3 regions of the Faecalibacterium intestinale genome follow, and region 1 is predicted to be linked to each of the others. Evidence: predicted binding sites of a transcription regulator. Region 1 holds the regulator's gene; each other region holds the start of a gene.
The links. The regulator Rex, encoded in region 1, represses fermentation and respiration genes when NADH is low (regulators of the CRP and FNR family bind a similar motif). The targets are predictions, from matches to a motif close to ATTGTTAANNNNTTAACAAT.

Region 1 (5,476 bases):
CATATACGCAGGAAACAGATGATCCACAGTGCGTAGTTGGGGTCAGACAGCCACTCGGGGCCCTGCACCGCACCAAAGGTGACAGCGCGCACCACGGTGTTCAGCAGACCGTCCACGCTGAACACAGCCTTCCACAGCACAGCGATAGCCACAGAGCCGCCCAGAATGGAGGGGATGTAGTACACGGTGCGGAACAGGTTGACGCAGGCGATCTTGAAGTTCAGGATGTAGGCGATGAACAGCGCGAAGATCAGCTTCAGGGGCACGGTGATAAAGGCGTACTTAAAGGTGATGATCAGCGCCTTGGTGATCTTTTTGGTGTGGAATGCGGTAATGTAGTTGGCCAGACCAACAAAGCTGGTACCGTCCTTGAAGAAGTTCATATCGGTAAAGCTGTAATACAGCGACTGACCGAAGGGGAACGCCTTAAAGACGAGAAAGCCGATGATCCAAGGGATCAGATAAAACAGACCCTGATACTTATCGACCCATTTCTGGAACGGAGTTCGTGCGCCTGCGGGCGCATTACTTTTTTTCATCCGAAGTCCTCCTTTTACAGGATTTTGAAGCAGACAGTGCAGCAGGTCACAGACCGGCAACAATTCATTCAAGGTTTGATAATCATTCTCCGAAAAAACAAGGGCACCTGTCGTACGGGCGGCAGATGCCCCTATTTCATTCAGAGTATCGCTGCCGGTTCAGGCTGCTGTCAGTGCGGTAAGCTTAGCCGACGGTGTAGCCAACAGACTCCATGCCGTCCAGCAGAGTCTCGACAGCCTCTTCGGGGGTCTGATCGCCGTAGTCGATGTTGTCGAACACTTCCTGATAGATGCCGGTGCCGGAAGCCTTCAGGTCGTTGTTCTCGAACAGGGGATCCAGCTTGTTGGTGGTGAATGCCATGACCTTGGCATTTGCGTCAGCAACCAGGCTCTTGACAGCGCCGGCGTCCTGAGCGAACTTCAGGCCAGCCTTGGAAGCGGGGATGCCGCACTCAGAACCCATGATGGAAGCGCCCTTCTCCTCGTTCAGCAGGAAGTTGATCAGGGTAGCAGCCTCGGCAACGTTCTTGCAGGTCTTGGTGATAGCCAGACCCATGGACACCTTGGAGAAGCCGCCGTTGTTGTCGCCGAACTTGATCTCCTCGCCGACGGTGAAGCCGTCCTTGTTGCTGTCGTCCAGAGCGGAAGCGTACTTGGTAGCAGCGGAATCCCACTCGAAGATGCCTGCGATCTTACCGGTGATCCACTCGTTGGACTGGTGGGTAGCGGTATCGGAGTTTGCAGAGTAGTAGGTCTTCAGGTTCATCATGACGTGGTTGTCCACCAGGCTCTTGATGAAGGCCAGACCCTCAGCGATCTCGTCCTCGGTGTAGTTCAGGGTGGAGGTAACGGGATCTGCCCAGTCCTTGCCGTACTTGGACTCGAGGTAGAACACCATCAGGATCATACGGTCGTATGCACCCAGGTGCATGGGGTAGTAATCGTTGCCCAGCTTCTCCTGGAAAGCCTTACCGGCAGCCATCAGATCGTCCAGAGACTTGGGGACCTCGGTGATGCCAGCCTTATTAAAGGTGGTCATGTTCCAGTAGAAGATACGGCCGGTCATGGAGACGGGCACGCACTGCTGGCTGTTGGCCACGTAGCAGGCGTCCATAGCAGCGGCATCCCACTGGGTCAGGTCGATGAACTTGGAGGTGGTGTTCAGGTCCACGAACTTGCTGCCGTCAGCAGAGTAGTTGTACAGCCAGTTCCAGTTCACCTGGCAGACATCCTGAGCGTTGCCTGCGATGAAGGCAGCAGCCATCTTCTCTTCCCAGCCGGACCATGCGGCGAAGGTGGGCTCCACGGTGATGTTGGAGTGCTCAGCCTGGAAAGCCTCCAGAGCGCTCTGGTAAGCAGCGTGACGGCTGTCGCCGCCCCACCAGCTGATGCTCAGGTTGACGGGGCCGTCAGACAGAGCCAGACTCTCATCTGCGGAAGCAGCGGGAGCCTGAGAAGCAGCAGCGGAAGAAGCGGTGGAAGAAGCAGCGGGCTTGCTGCCGCAGGCAGCCAGCAGACCTGCAGCACCGACAGCGCCGGTAGCCATCAGGAAGTTACGACGAGAAATTGCCTTGCTCATTTTTGTTCTCCTCCTAATAGAAAACATCTTCATGTAGGGGGTCTGCACATATCCCCCTTGTATACAATTATGATAACAAAAGCCACCGAAAAAAGAAAGATGCAATTTACAGTGATACGGGATAAAAACATACAAATATTGCCCTTGTTTTTGAAAGAGATTCGACGTCCTTGCCGAAATGAATAAACTTGCGCTGAAAAACCGTGCAACTTGTATACTTCAATGACTTGCATAAAAATCTGGGATGCAACATGGGAAGAACGGCAAAAACTTCAATAATTCCTGTTACATTTACCGTTCTGCCTGTAATTTTTTATGCTCTGCCGCCCCCCGCTGCTCTCTTCTTTTCCCACTTCCTCCCCCCTCCGTCGAGTAATTGCCCAGTCCGAACTGATATATCAATAGCGCAAAAAACGTGCGTATTTCGCCCGGTTGATATATCAGTGGTCGCGAAACACAGCAAATTAATATATCAGTCTGTATACAGCCTGTTGGGGATACCCCTTCCGTCTGCTCACTGTGTTCGCAGCCACCTACCCCAAGGGCAGCGTCCTCGCCCTCTCAGTCACCTGCGGTGACAGACTCCCCCTTTTGTCGCTGCGCGACATCTTCCCCCGGAACGGGGGAAGTCTTTCCTCAAAGGGAGAGCCCTTGGCATAGCGATACAGTTTCCAGCTAAAGTGCAAAGCTTGCGGGCGTGCCCGCTCCCCCTTGGGGGAGCTGTCGCGCAGCGACTGAGGGGCTTCAAATCGGCGGAGCCGGAAAAAACGGTTAAAAGATCTTCACGCCGAACAGGCGTGAATCTTCAGTTTTTTCCGGTGCAGCCCTCCTCTTTGGGGTTAAAAGGGGCGAGCAGCCCCTTTTTCGTGGCTCCAGCGCGTCGAAATCGCTGGCACTTTTCTGGTTCTCTTTTGGTGTCAAAAGAGAACATCCCCCGGCAAGCAGGAACTGCCCCCGCGGAGCGCAGCGAGACTGAGGGGGTAACTCTTCCGCAATCCACGCAAAAAAGCCGCTGCACCCGGCACGGTACAGCTGCTTGTATACAACATAAAAGTATCTCAGTTTTTCTTTGCAGCGTAGAACGCCCGCCGCGCTTTGAAGTAGCACTGGGGGCACATACTGACATACTGCACATCGTTTTCAAGGTCGATGGCTACCTGCTCGCCCTCAAAGACGAACTGTCCGTTCACCTTGCGGCAGTTGCAGATGGCCTTGCGCCCGCAGGTGCAGATCGTTTTCATCTCCTCGATGGTGTGCGCCAGCTCCAGCAGACGGGTAGAGCCCGGGAAGCCCTTGAGGGAAAAATCTGCCCGCAGACCGTAGCAGATCACCGGGATGTTCAGATCTACCGTGACCATGAACAGCTGCTCGGCCTGCTCCGGGGTAAAGAACTGGCTCTCGTCGCACAGCACACAGGCCAGCGGGCCAGAAGCATCGTTTGCCGCCTTCACGGCTTCGAACACATTCAGCTCCGGCGGGATCAGCAAATCTGCCTTGCGGCGCACGCCCAGACGGCTTACCAGCTCCCCGCCGCCCTTGGTATCCACCTGCGGCTTTAAAATGAGCACCTTCATGCCCTGCTCTTCGTAGTTGTGTGCCACCTGCATCAGCGCCGTGCTCTTGCCGCTGTTCATGGCACCGTAGCGGAAATACAATTTTGCCATGCCGTCACTCCTGATTGCGCAGACGGTAGCCCAAGCTCATCAGGCTGTCGCCCAGATGGACGTTTTCCACCACCACATCGGGGTAAGACACCGACAGATCATAGTGGGAGAAGTTCCAGAAGCCCTCGATGCCCAGATCCACCAGCCGTCCGCTGACCTGCTGTGCACCATCGCGGGGGACGCAGAGCACCGCCACCTTGGGCTTGTTTTCCTCACAGAAGGCTTCCAGCTCGTCAATGTGCCGGATGCGGATGCCGCTGATCTCCTTGCCCACCTCGTTCTCGGCCACGTCAAAGGCCGCGATCAGCTTGTAGCCGTTGGTATCGGTGGTGATAAAGCGGCTCACCGCCTTGCCCAGACGACCGCAGCCGATCAGAATGGTGGGCAGACGGTCGCCGTTGCCGAACAGCAGGCTTTCCAGAATGGAAAGCAGGTTCTCCACCGAGTAGCCGATGCCCTGCCGGCCGTTCACGTCACCGATGCAGTTGAAGTCCTGCCGCACCTGCGAGGCGGTGGTGCCCATCTGAGAAGCCAGCTCCCGGGAGGAGATGCTGGTAATGCCGTCGGCCTGCAAGGAGCGCAGATACCGGTAATATTTGGGGAGACGCTTGATCACAGGGATCGATGCTTTTTGGGGGGTGTTCATGGGAAAATTCTCCTTTCTGCCCAACGCGCTGCAGCTTCTGCCGCCATGCAAGGGGCTTCTTTGCGCGCAGAGAGATGTTCCATTTTATCCTGTTATATTATTTAGAGTATACAGCATGAAAGGCGAATGTCAAATACCTATTTGTAAAAAAGCAAAAAATTCACAAAGTTTTTTGTTTCTTTTCTCCTGTATACTTCCCCGGCAGCCGGGGGATACTGACCCCACAAAGACCCCGCTACGGAAGGAGAACGCGCATGGATACGGCAAAAGACACCCCCGCAGAGCAGCACCGGATGGAAAAAGAGGATATCGAGGATCTGGGCACAGTCACCCTGACCCGGGGCGGTCATGTCATCCACTGCCTGACCGTCATCGGCCAGATCGAAGGACACACCGAAGCGCCGCAGGGGCAAAAAACCACCAAGTATGAACACGTCATCCCCCAGCTGGTGGCGGTACAGGAGGACCCCCGCATCGAGGGGCTGCTGGTGCTGCTGAACACGGTGGGCGGCGATGTGGAGACTGGGCTTGCACTGGCGGAGCTGATTGCCAGCATCTCCAAGCCCAGCGCCACGCTGGTGCTGGGCGGCGGGCACTCCATCGGCATTCCGCTGGCGGTCAGCGCGCGGCACAGCTTCATCGTACCCACCGCCACCATGACGGTGCATCCGGTGCGACACTCCGGGCTGATCTTAGGCGTACCGCAGACCATGCACTGCTTTGAGCAGATGCAGCAGCGCATCACCGGCTTTGTAGCCGCCCACAGCGGTATGCCCGAAAAGCGCTACACCCAGCTGATGCTCCACACCGGGGAGCTGGTCATGGACATGGGCACGGTGCTGGACGGGCGCCGCGCCGTAAAGGAAAAGCTGATCGATGAACTGGGCGGTCTTTCGGACGCGCTGGCGTGGCTGTATAAGGAAATCGAACGGGGGTAAGGCCTTGCATCTCCCCCGCCGGACGATTTGAACTGCGCTCCGCGTTCGCTTTGCGCAGAAGCAGCGGAATTATTTTTTTATTTGCAGTTCCGAAACGCCTGCGGGCGTTT
Region 2 (5,476 bases), on a different contig from region 1:
AAGCTGGCAGAAAAGCACAACGATGTGCAGTTTGCCATCTACACCAACTCCACCCTCATCGACGAGCCCTTCTGTGAAGAGGTGCGGCGTCTGGGCAATATCGCCTTTATGCTGTCCATCGAGGGCACCCCGGAGACCAACGACGCCCGCCGCGGCGAAGGCCACTATGCCGCTGTAATGCACGCCATGGATCTGCTCAAGAAGTACGGCATTATCTTCGGCACCTCCATCTGCTACACCCGCCAGAACATCGATGCCGTCACCAATGACGAGTTCATGCGTTTCCTGTGCGAGAAGGGCGCGCATTTCGGCTTCTATTTCCACTATATGCCGGTGGGCAACGAGGCCGCCCCGGAGCTGATGCCCACCCCGGAACAGCGCAAGTATATGATCGACCGTATCCGCTATCTGCGCTCTTCCGAGTGCGATATCCCGTTCTACCCCATGGATTTCCAGAACGACGGCGAGTTCGTGGGCGGCTGCATCGCCGGCGGCCGCAACTACTTCCACATCAACTCTGCTGGTGATGCTGAGCCCTGTGTGTTCATCCACTACTCCAACGCTAACATCCACGACCAGTCTATTCTGGAGATTCTGCACAGCCCGCTGTTCATGGCTTACCACAACGGTCAGCCCTTTAACAAGAACCATCTGCGGCCCTGCCCGATGCTGGAAAACCCCGAGCTGCTGGAAAAGATGGTGCACGAGACCGGTGCCCACAGCACCGACCTGCAGTCCCCGGAAAGCGTCGAGCACCTGTGCGAGAAGTGCAAGGCTTACGCCGCCGACTGGCAGCCCACCGCTGACGAAGTGTGGTCTCACCACAAGATCCGCGAGAGCCGGTATGAGAACTATAAGGACTGGAAGCCCTCTCAGCCGCTGGATTGAGCTGAAATCTGAATCAAAGCAATAAACGACCCCCGCCCTGTGTTCCTGACTGGAACATAAGGCGGGGGTCTTGCTGTGCATGTTGGCGGCTATTTATTTCTTATCGCTTTCTTTAATTGCCTTTAGAATACAAATTCCCATAGCTAAAACAGGAAACAGCACTCTGAGAGCTAAAAACCCTTGTGGGTCTCCAAAATCGATGTTTGCGTCTGCAAATAGCCCAACGAACCATGCCGCTAAAGTAGAAATGATCGCGATTGTGTAAGTCATTTGTCAAACCTTCGTGAATTATTTCTCGGTTGTGTTTTTGCCCCGTACAAGCATACCGGCAATTGTGATTAAAAGACCTGCGGCTCCACCAACAAAAGCAAAAATATTACTTATAGATAAGGCAATCCCAGCCAGAATAACGGCGATACCCAATAACATCATTTTAATACCCATTAAATCGTTCTCCTTTATATACGTTCTTATAATACGGCATGGCTAAAAAATGCCCCGCATCGGAAGGGCTCTGATGCGGGGCAGGAAAGGGTTACTGGTTTTCAGCAGGTTGCGATGCAGCAGGCTGTGCGGCTGCATCGTCTGCGGGGTCGCCGAACTGGTCGTGATAGCTGTTCAGCAGGGTCAATTCCTGATGGCGCTGCAAGCCGTGGATGACCAGCTTTTTGATGACGTCGTAGATAACGGCAAACAGCGGCACGCCAACGATCATGCCCACAAAGCCCCACAGGCCGCCAAACAGCAGGATGGCGAACAGTACCCAGAAGCTGGAAAGACCGGTGGTGTTGCCCAGAATTTTGGGCCCGATGATGTTGCCGTCCAGCTGCTGCAAAACCAGCACGAACAGCACGAACCACAGCGCCTTAATGGGGTTCTGGATGAGGATGAGCAGCGTAGCCGGAATAGCACCGATAAAGGGGCCGAAGAAGGGGATCACGTTGGTTACGCCAATGATCACCGACACCAGCAGCGCACTGGGGAATTTGAAGATCAGACAGCCGATATAGCACAGCACGCCGATGATGGCAGAGTCCATGATCTTGCCGTTGATGAAGCCGCCGAACATCCGGTCTGCGTATTTCACTTCCTCGGTGATCAGCTGCGCCCAGCGGGGGCGGACGATGCTGTGCAGCACCAGCTTGCCCTGCTGCACGAACCGCTTGCGGCTGGCCAGCATATACACCGCCACGATGATGCCGATGATCAGGTTCTTGGCCACCGTCACCACGTTCAGCACGCCAATGGCTGCGCCGCTTACGATGTTCTGCATGGAGGGCAGCAGGGTGTTCTTGATCCACGTGTCAAGATTGGTATTCAGGGCAGCGTAGGCCGAATTGAGCAGCTCCATGATCTGTTCGTTGTTTTCAATAAACTCCAGATGGTTTGCCCAGTACATGAACCTTGTAATGTTGGCCTGCGCGGTGTAGTACAGGGTCGTCACGCTGGTGATCAGCTGCGGCACGATCATCATGACCAGCGCATACACCAGCAAAAGCCCGAACAGGATGGTGAGTGCCACGGACAGCGCGTTGATCAGACCGTTCATCTTTTCCGGGATGAACCGGCGCAGAAAGCTTTCGATGCTGTTGCACACCGGCTTGAGCAGATAGGCAATGACGGCACCGTAGATAAAGGGCATCAGAATGCCGGTCAGGGTAGAGATAGCTGAGCCAAAGCCGTCAAAGCGGTAAATAAGGAAAAAGAAGATGATGCTCAGTGCAATGGCACCAAACCCTGCGAGCATCCCATAGAGATACGGTTTGATGTGCGGCTTTTTGTCCATCATGACAAACTCCATTCCTGCTGCGGGCAGCGGGAATACCCACAGCGCTTATTAAATTTTGTTGCTTCTGCGCCAGATGTGCAGCTTTTCAGCCTCGCGGATCAGCTCCTCGCGGAAATCCGGGTGTGCCACGCTGATCAGAGCCTCGGCCTTTTCCCAAGAGGTCAGGCCCTTCAGGTTCACGCAGCCATACTCGGTGCACAGATAGTGCACGTTGGCGCGGGTGTCGGTAACGATGCTGCCATTCTCCAGCGTGGGACGGATACGGCTTTCCAGCTGGCCGGTCTTTTTATTAAAGAAGGTGGAGGACAGGCAGATAAAGCTCTTGCCGCCCTTGGAAAGGTATGCGCCCAGCACGAAGTCCAGCTGACCGCCTGCGCCGGAAATGTGCTTCACACCGGCGCTCTCGGCGTTCACCTGACCAAACAGGTCGATATCCACGGCATTGTTGATGGAGATAAAGTTGTCCAGTGCGGAAATGCTGCGGATGTCGTTGGTGTAGTCCACCGGGGCAGACATACACTCCGGGTTATCGTTCAGGTAATCGTACATCTTCTGGGTGCCGGCACCAAAGGCGTAGACCTGACGGCCCTTGTCCAGCTGCTTGCGGCTGCCGTTGATCTTGCCGGCCTTGGCAATATCCACAAAGGCATCCACATACATCTCGGTGTGCACGCCCAGATCCTTCAGGTCGCTCTGTGCAATCAGCCCGCCGATGGCGTTGGGCATACCGCCGATGCCCAGCTGCAGGCAGGCACCGTTGGGGATCTGCGGCACAATGAGGTTGGCTACCTTCAGATCCACCTCAGTAGCGGCACCGGCAGCTGCCATCTGGCCGATGGGGGGATTTGCGCCCTCCACAATGCCGCTCACCTGAGAAACGTGTACGCAGTTCTCCATGCCGCCAAGGCAGCGCGGCATATTGGTGTTGACCTCCACGATGATCTTCTTGGCCTTTTCACACACGGCACCCAGATGCGAAGCGCTGGGGCCAAAGTTGAAGTAGCCGTGCTCGTCCATGGGAGTCACCTGAAATACTGCCACATCCACGGGGTCACTGCTCTCGCGGTAGTAGCGGGGCAGCTCAGAGTAGCGGATGGGGGAGTAGAAGGAGAAGCCCTGCGCAATGGCCTTGCGCTCAATGCCGCCCATGTGCCAGCTGTTCCAAGTCATGTGGGCAGCGGGGTCGTCGATCTGGAAGATCTCCGGCACCCACATCAGGATGCCGCCCCGGAAGTTGACCCCTTCCAGCTCCGGCAGGCGCTTTGCCAGCTCGGCATCCACGGCCACAGGGGTGTTCACAGCCCAGCCGTAATCCACCCAGTCGCCGCTTTTGACCAGAGCGGCAGCCTGCGCAGCAGTCATAAGCTTCTGTGCGTACAGTTCCTTGCAATCCATTATAAACCATCCTCTCTTAAAATACATAAAAGAATTGTAAACAATTCTGTGCGGACAAATGATGCAGCTGTTTTACGCCTGTTTTGCGGAATGCACACCGTTTTGCCACATCTGTATGGTAACCTTATAAACAAGGCAGCAGTGTGTGCTCAGCTCCGCGCAGAACAGCTCAACTTAGTTATAACATTAACAAAGTGTAGAATCAATAGTTTTGGCTAAAAAACAGCCAGTATAGCATAATGAACAGTTTTCTTAGCTTTATGTGGGGATTGTTTGGTACGCAAAAAACAAAAAAGTTGAGAAAAAGTCTTGATAAAATTTTGACGATGTGCTTTACTAATAGCGTGGGAAGCAACTGCGGAGCAGTGCGGGATGATTCGTTTAAAATTTAACGATAAAACGCACCGCAGCAGTTTCAGGTTGCACCCAAGGCTGGAAAGTGCTATCATGGCAGAACCACATCGCGCTTAGTAATTACAGCGCACAAGGAGGACACTGACCGATGGCAACAGCAGTTTATCCCGGGTCGTTCGATCCGGTCACCAAGGGACACCTTGATATCATCAAGCGCGCAGCAAAGATCAACGACCACCTCATCGTGGCGGTGCTGATCAACAGCGCCAAGCATCCGCTGTTCACAGTGGAGGAGCGGGTGGCTATGCTGCAGGAGTGCTGCAAGAACATCTCCAACGTGACCGTGGAAAGCTTCGATGGCCTGACCGTGGAGTTCGCAAAAAAGCGTCACGCATCCGTTATGGTGCGGGGGCTGCGGGCGGTAACGGACTTTGAAAACGAGATCCAGCTTGCGCAAACCAACCACGCACTGATGCCCGGCATCGAGACCATGTTCCTTGCCACCAGCATCAAATGGAGTTATCTTTCCTCCACCATCGTAAAGGAAGCAGCGTACTACGGCAGTGACATCAGCAAGTTCGTCACACCCAATGTGGAAAAAGCCGTCAGCGAAAAATACGCACAGCTCCGGGAGAGGGAAGAGATCTGATACCGCAAAAATGCCGCAGGGCGTTTTGATAACTGGGTAACCGATAAGTAACACACATACACAATTCAGGAGGCTATTCACATGAAAAAGATCGTTATCGCATCTGCATGCCGCACCGCTATCGGCAAGTTCGGTGGCACTCTGGCCAACGTTCCCGCTACTGAGCTGGGCTCCATCGTCATCAAGGAGGCTCTGAACCGTGCAAACGTCAAGCCCGAGCAGGTCGATCATGTTTACATGGGCTGCGTCATTCAGGCTGGTCTGGGCCAGAACGTCGCTCGTCAGGCTGCCCTGAAGGCTGGCCTGCCCATCGAGACCCCCGCCGTCACCGTCAACGTGGTCTGCGGCTCCGGTCTGAACTGCGTGAACATGGCTGCTCAGATGATCGAGGCAGGCGATGC
Region 3 (5,476 bases), on a different contig from region 1:
TTACAGATCGAGGACGCACGCAGCCGCGCAACGTCTGTGCAGAGTACCCCCGGCGGGGTGCGTGTTGCTCCTACGGGTCTACGCCCTGACCGTGTCGCAGACGCTGTGCAGCGCCTTGACGAACTGCAAAGAGCGTATGACGCAGAGGTTGCACAGGGCTGTCAGATCTATGCCGAGATTCAGACCGCAATAGAAGCGCTGCCGGATATCATGCAGACTATGGCCGTTTACTACCGATATCTGCAAGGCATGAAGATTGACCTTGTATGTGTTAAGCTGGAACGCTCTGCATCAACCATCACAAAGCTGCTTGCCGCAGCCCTTGACGCGCTGGAAGTGCCGGAGATCACCCAGTAAGCTGCCCGGCGGGGTGCATTGCACTGGCAAGCAGTGCGCTTTGGTACCAGCAAGCAGTGCTTTCGTATGTACAAAAGCGCCGTTCCGGTAACTTGTTGGGGAACACCCCAAGCCCCTTTTAGCGCTGCTGTTCATCGTTCAAAGTAGTGCCAGACAATGCGCACGATGCCAAAAGTGTGTTAAAAAGTGTGTTAAAGTAGAGAAAAGCCGCCTAGATTTCCACGAATCTAAGCGGCTTTTCTTGGAGCTGGTGACAGGAGTTGAACCTGCAACCCACTGATTACAAATCAGTTGCGCTGCCATTGCGCCACACCAGCAAAGGTTACCTAAATAGTATAACACAGGCACGGCCATTTGGCAAGGATTGTTTTTTGGCATGGGATAATAATGCCTGAAAACAGACAAAAATGATAGAAAACAATACACAAGTATAAAAATATGCTACAATTTTAAACAATTTTACATTGCAAATTTTTTGACGATGTGCTATGCTGAAACGTAGAGAAACGCCGCCGGAAAGGCGGCTGCAAACAGATTTGGAGGATTTGTATTATGGCTGACCGCATTGTTCTGAATACCATCTCCTACCACGGCCACGGTGCTATCGAGAACATCGTTCCCGAGCTGACCGCCCGCGGCTACAAGAAGGCTTTCGTCTGCTCCGACCCCGACCTGATCAAGTTTGGCGTTACCAAAAAGGTCACCGACCTGCTGGATGCTGCAAATTTTGCCTACGCTGTTTACAGCGAGATCAAGCCTAACCCCACCATCGCTAACGTGCAGGACGGTGTGGCTGCCTTCAAGGCTGCCGAGGCTGACTGCATCGTGACCATCGGCGGCGGCTCCTCCATGGATACCGCAAAGGCCATCGGCATCATCATCAATAACCCCGAGTTTGCGGACGTCCGCTCTCTGGAAGGTGTTGCTCCCACCAAGAAGCACGCAGTATTCACCATTGCAGTGCCCACCACCGCCGGTACTGCTGCCGAGGTCACCATCAACTACGTCATCACCGATGTGGAGAAGAAGCGCAAGTTCGTCTGTGTGGATACCAACGATATCCCCGAGATCGCTGTGGTCGACCCCGACATGATGTCCTCTATGCCCAAGGGTCTGACTGCCGCCACCGGTATGGATGCGCTGACCCATGCCATTGAGGGTTACATCACCAAGGGTCACTGCGTCATCTCCGATATGTTCCATCTGGAAGCCATCAAACTGATCAGCCAGAGCCTGCGCGGCGCTGTGCAGAACACCCCGGAGGGTCGCGAGGGCATGGCTCTGGGCCAGTACATTGCCGGTATGGGCTTCTCCAATGTGGGTCTGGGCATTGTGCACTCCATGGCACACGGCCTGTCCGCTCTGTATGACACCCCGCACGGCGTGGCCTGTGCTATCCTGCTGCCGGTGGGTCTGGAGTACAACAAGAGCGTTGCCGGCGAGCGTTACCGCGCTGTGGGCAAGGCTATGGGCGTTATGGGCATCGACGAGATGAACGATGTGGAGGCCGCTGATGCTACCATCGCCGCCGTCAAGCAGCTGAGCGCAGACGTGGGCATCCCCGCAAATCTGCACGGCATCCTGAAGGAAGAGGACATCCAGTTCCTCGCCGAGTCCGCTTTTGCAGACGCCTGCCGTCCCGGCAACCCCCGCGACACCAGCGTGGAGGAGATCGTGGAACTGTATAAGAGCCAGCTGTAAGCTGTAAAATAAGAACTCCGAGAGCCGCTGCACTGTGCTTGTGCAGCGGCTCTTTTTGGTGGGAAGGATGCGTTTGTAAAAGGAAATCCCACGCCAATTGTAACATTTTCCACCACCCCCTTGTATAAACCGGCGCAAGCGAGTACAATCAAAACATAAAACTTGAAGGCGAGGAAAGCGCGATGACACTGAACTTCTACACACTGGGTGTGCTGTATCTGGTCTATTCCTTCCTTGGGTGGGTAGGGGAGACCGTGGTGGCCACCTTCCGGGGCAAGCGGTTTGCAAACCGCGGTATGGCGGCGGGGCCGTTCTGCTTTGTCTACGGCACCACGGCCATCCTGATGGCAGTAGGCTTTGCAGATATGCGTACAAAGCCCGTGGCGCTGTTTGTAGCCTGTATGCTCACGGCTACCGTGGTGGAGTGGCTCACGGCAAAACTGCTGGAGCGGCTGCACAACCGCAAATGGTGGGACTACTCGGATAAAAAATTCAACCTGAACGGCTACGTCTGCCTGCAGTACTCGGTGCTGTGGGGGGCGCTGGGCGTGGTGACTGTGCTGTGGGGCAACGGGCTGCTGCTGCGGCTGTGTGCTCTTGTGCCGGACTGGCTGCTGCATCCGCTGGTATGGGTCGCGCTTGGCATTGCGGCGCTGGATCAGCTGGGCTCGGCGGTGCTGGTGGGACGATATGCGGCGCAGCACCCGGTGCTGGAACAGCTGAACCAGAAACTGGAAGCGCGCTCCGATACCTTGCGCCGCCGCATTGCCGTGTATGTGGAAAAGCGCATCCAGCGCGCCTACCCGGAAGCCGCCCGGCAGCAGCCCACGGCGGTGCAGAAAGGGGAGACCGACTTCCTCAGCGCGGCAGACCTGCTGTGGCTGTTTGTCATCGGGGCGTTTCTGGGTGATATGGTGGAGACGGTGTTCTGCCGCCTGACCGCCGGGGTGTGGATGAGCCGTTCCAGCTTGGTGTGGGGGCCCTTTAGCGTGGTGTGGGGGCTGGCACTGGCCATGGCTACCGTGCTGCTGCGGCAGAATCAGGATAAAAGCGACCGCTATCTCTTCGCCTTCGGCACGGTGCTGGGCGGCGTATATGAATATGTGTGCAGTGCCGTCACCGAGCTGCTGTTCGGCACGGTGTTCTGGGATTACAGCAAGTTCAAGTTCAATCTGGGCGGGCGCATCAACCTGCTGTACTGCTTTTTCTGGGGCATTGCGGCGGTGCTGTGGATGCGCTACGGCTACCCACTGGTGCTCAGGCTGATGAAAAAGGTGCGCAGCCATATCCGCCCGTGGATGACGGCGGTGCTGGCGGTGTTTATGGCGGTGAATATGCTCACCAGCGCGCTGGCACTGGCGCGGTACGATGCCCGCACCAGCGGCGAAGCGCCCAACGGGCAGCTGGAGGTATTTTTGGATGAGCATTTCGACAATGCCCGCATGGAGCGCATTTATCCCAACGCCAAAAAAGTGACCAAGGCAGAATAAATTCCATTTTCCCCTTGCGTTTTTGTCCCAAAGCAGGTATAATACCCTCTGGATAAAAGGGAGTAAGGGGCGTACCTTTGTAAAAAAGTGCGCTGTGCTGCAGCGACAGACCCGGCAGAGATGCCCGATGCAGTACCGATGCTTGAGACTTTTATCACATTTCCCCGTTCCGGGCAGGATGTGATAAAGGTCTTTTTTATTGCGCTTCTGCCGACACCATTCGAAAAAGGAGAGATTTTATGCTGATCCCTGTTCTGTTGTTTATCGTGGGTCTGCTGTGCCTGATCAAGGGCGGCGACTGGTTTGTGGACGGTGCCACCGGCATCGCCCGCCGCTTCCATGTGCCGGAGCTGCTCATCGGTGCTACGGTGGTGTCCATTGGTACCACCCTGCCGGAGGTCATGGTGTCCACCACCTCTGCACTCACCGGTCACGGCGAGATCGCCTACGGCAACGCCATCGGCTCGGTCATCTGCAACTCTGCACTGATCGCCGCCATTACCATTGCGGTGCGCCCGGGCAAGGTTGACCCCAAAAGCCTGCGCACCCCGGTAGCCTTCTTCTTTGTGGCTGCCGCCTTCTATGCCGGTGTGGCTTACACCACCGGCTCCTTCACCCGCCCGGTGGGCCTGATCCTGCTGGCAATGTTCGTGGCTTACATCGTGTGCAACGTGCTGGCCATGAAAAACGCCACCGCCCCGGAAGAGGAGGAGCAGGCAGAGGAAGGGTCTTTTGCCAAGGAGCTGGGTCTGCTTGCCATCGGTGCAGTGCTCATTGCTGTGGGCGCTGACCTGCTGGTGGACAACGGCACCCTCATCGCACAGGCACTGGGCGTGCCGGAGTCGGTCATTGCGCTGACCTTTGTGGCACTGGGCACCTCGCTGCCGGAGCTGGTCACCGCCATCACCTCGCTGGCCAAGGGCCACGGTGCGCTGTCGCTGGGCAACGTCATCGGTGCAAACGTGTTCAATCTGGTGCTGGTCAGCGGCGTGTCTGTCACGCTGGCACCCTTCAGCATTCCGCAGAACTCCACCATCGCAGGCATGAACGCCTCTCTGGTGATGGATATCCCGGTGATGTTTGCCGTGATGCTGCTGCTCACCCTGCCCGCGCTGATCAAGGGCAAGCTGAGCCGCCCGCAGGGCATTGCACTGCTGTGCATCTATGCTGCTTTCTGCGCCGTGCAGTTCAGCATCTGATCCAAAGTTTTTATGATCAAAGAACCCCGGAGCGTCTGCGGATGCTCCGGGGTTCTTTTTTACAATAATCATCCCCGGGCGTCCTGCCGGGTGGTGCTGAAATATTCCTTGGGGGTCATGCCGTACTCTTTTTTAAAGGCACGGAAAAAGTGGTTGTAGCCGCCAAAGCCGCTGGTCTTGTACACCTCGGTGATGGGCAGTCCCTGCTCGATGAGGGTGCAGCAGCGGTCCAACCGCGCCTTTACGATGTAGCGGTGCACCGTCTGCCCGGTCTGGCGTTTGAATTCCCGGGCAATATGTTCCCGGGAGACGAAGAACTCCTTCTCCAGCCGTTCCAGCGTCAGCTCCTCGGTAAGATGCGCCTGAATAAACAGGAATACCTCGTCCAGCATCAGGTGGTGGCGGCTGACCGATGCGGTGTGGAACTCCGCATGGATGCAGGCACGCAGCGCCAGCACCACGAACATCTGCAGAATACCGTGCTCGAACACCGCTGCGCCGAACTGGGCGCGCTCCTGCGGGAGCATCAGCAGCTTCCGGGCAAGGTTTTTCAGCAGCATATAGATCTGGCTGTCCGGGCGGACAGCCACCTGCCGGAAGGGGACTACGTTGAAGCTTTTTTCAAGGTCGGTGTCTGCATCCGAAAGCTGCGCCAGCGTCTGGGGGGACAGCTGTACCCGGATAAGCTCCAGCGGGCCGTAGGCACCGGCATATTCCAGCCTGCCGCCC

Region 2: the regulator Rex is predicted to act here: its motif matches at 4,247-4,266, upstream of WMO20_RS01145 (butyryl-CoA:acetate CoA-transferase).
Region 3: the regulator Rex is predicted to act here: its motif matches at 821-840, upstream of fucO (lactaldehyde reductase).

What each region holds. Positions count from the first base shown of each region.
Region 1 covers NZ_JBBMEN010000010.1:44,305-49,780, reverse strand. The annotation lists gene WMO20_RS08615 (carbohydrate ABC transporter permease) at 1-539, opposite strand, end outside; gene WMO20_RS08610 (ABC transporter substrate-binding protein) at 724-2,118, opposite strand; gene WMO20_RS08605 (thymidine kinase) at 3,177-3,782, opposite strand; gene WMO20_RS08600 (redox-sensing transcriptional repressor Rex) at 3,787-4,428, opposite strand; gene WMO20_RS08595 (ClpP family protease) at 4,683-5,366, shown strand.
Region 2 covers NZ_JBBMEN010000001.1:243,850-249,325, reverse strand. The annotation lists gene WMO20_RS01165 (radical SAM protein) at 1-888, shown strand, start outside; gene WMO20_RS01160 (hypothetical protein) at 982-1,158, opposite strand; gene WMO20_RS01155 (hypothetical protein) at 1,177-1,332, opposite strand; gene WMO20_RS01150 (AI-2E family transporter) at 1,424-2,677, opposite strand; gene WMO20_RS01145 (butyryl-CoA:acetate CoA-transferase) at 2,726-4,072, opposite strand; gene coaD (pantetheine-phosphate adenylyltransferase) at 4,575-5,075, shown strand; gene WMO20_RS01135 (acetyl-CoA C-acetyltransferase) at 5,157-5,476, shown strand, end outside.
Region 3 covers NZ_JBBMEN010000002.1:82,526-88,001, reverse strand. The annotation lists gene WMO20_RS02155 (hypothetical protein) at 1-357, shown strand, start outside; tRNA gene WMO20_RS02150 (tRNA-Thr) at 600-674, opposite strand; gene fucO (lactaldehyde reductase) at 910-2,058, shown strand; gene WMO20_RS02140 (putative ABC transporter permease) at 2,241-3,548, shown strand; gene WMO20_RS02135 (calcium/sodium antiporter) at 3,788-4,747, shown strand; gene WMO20_RS02130 (helix-turn-helix domain-containing protein) at 4,816-5,476, opposite strand, start outside.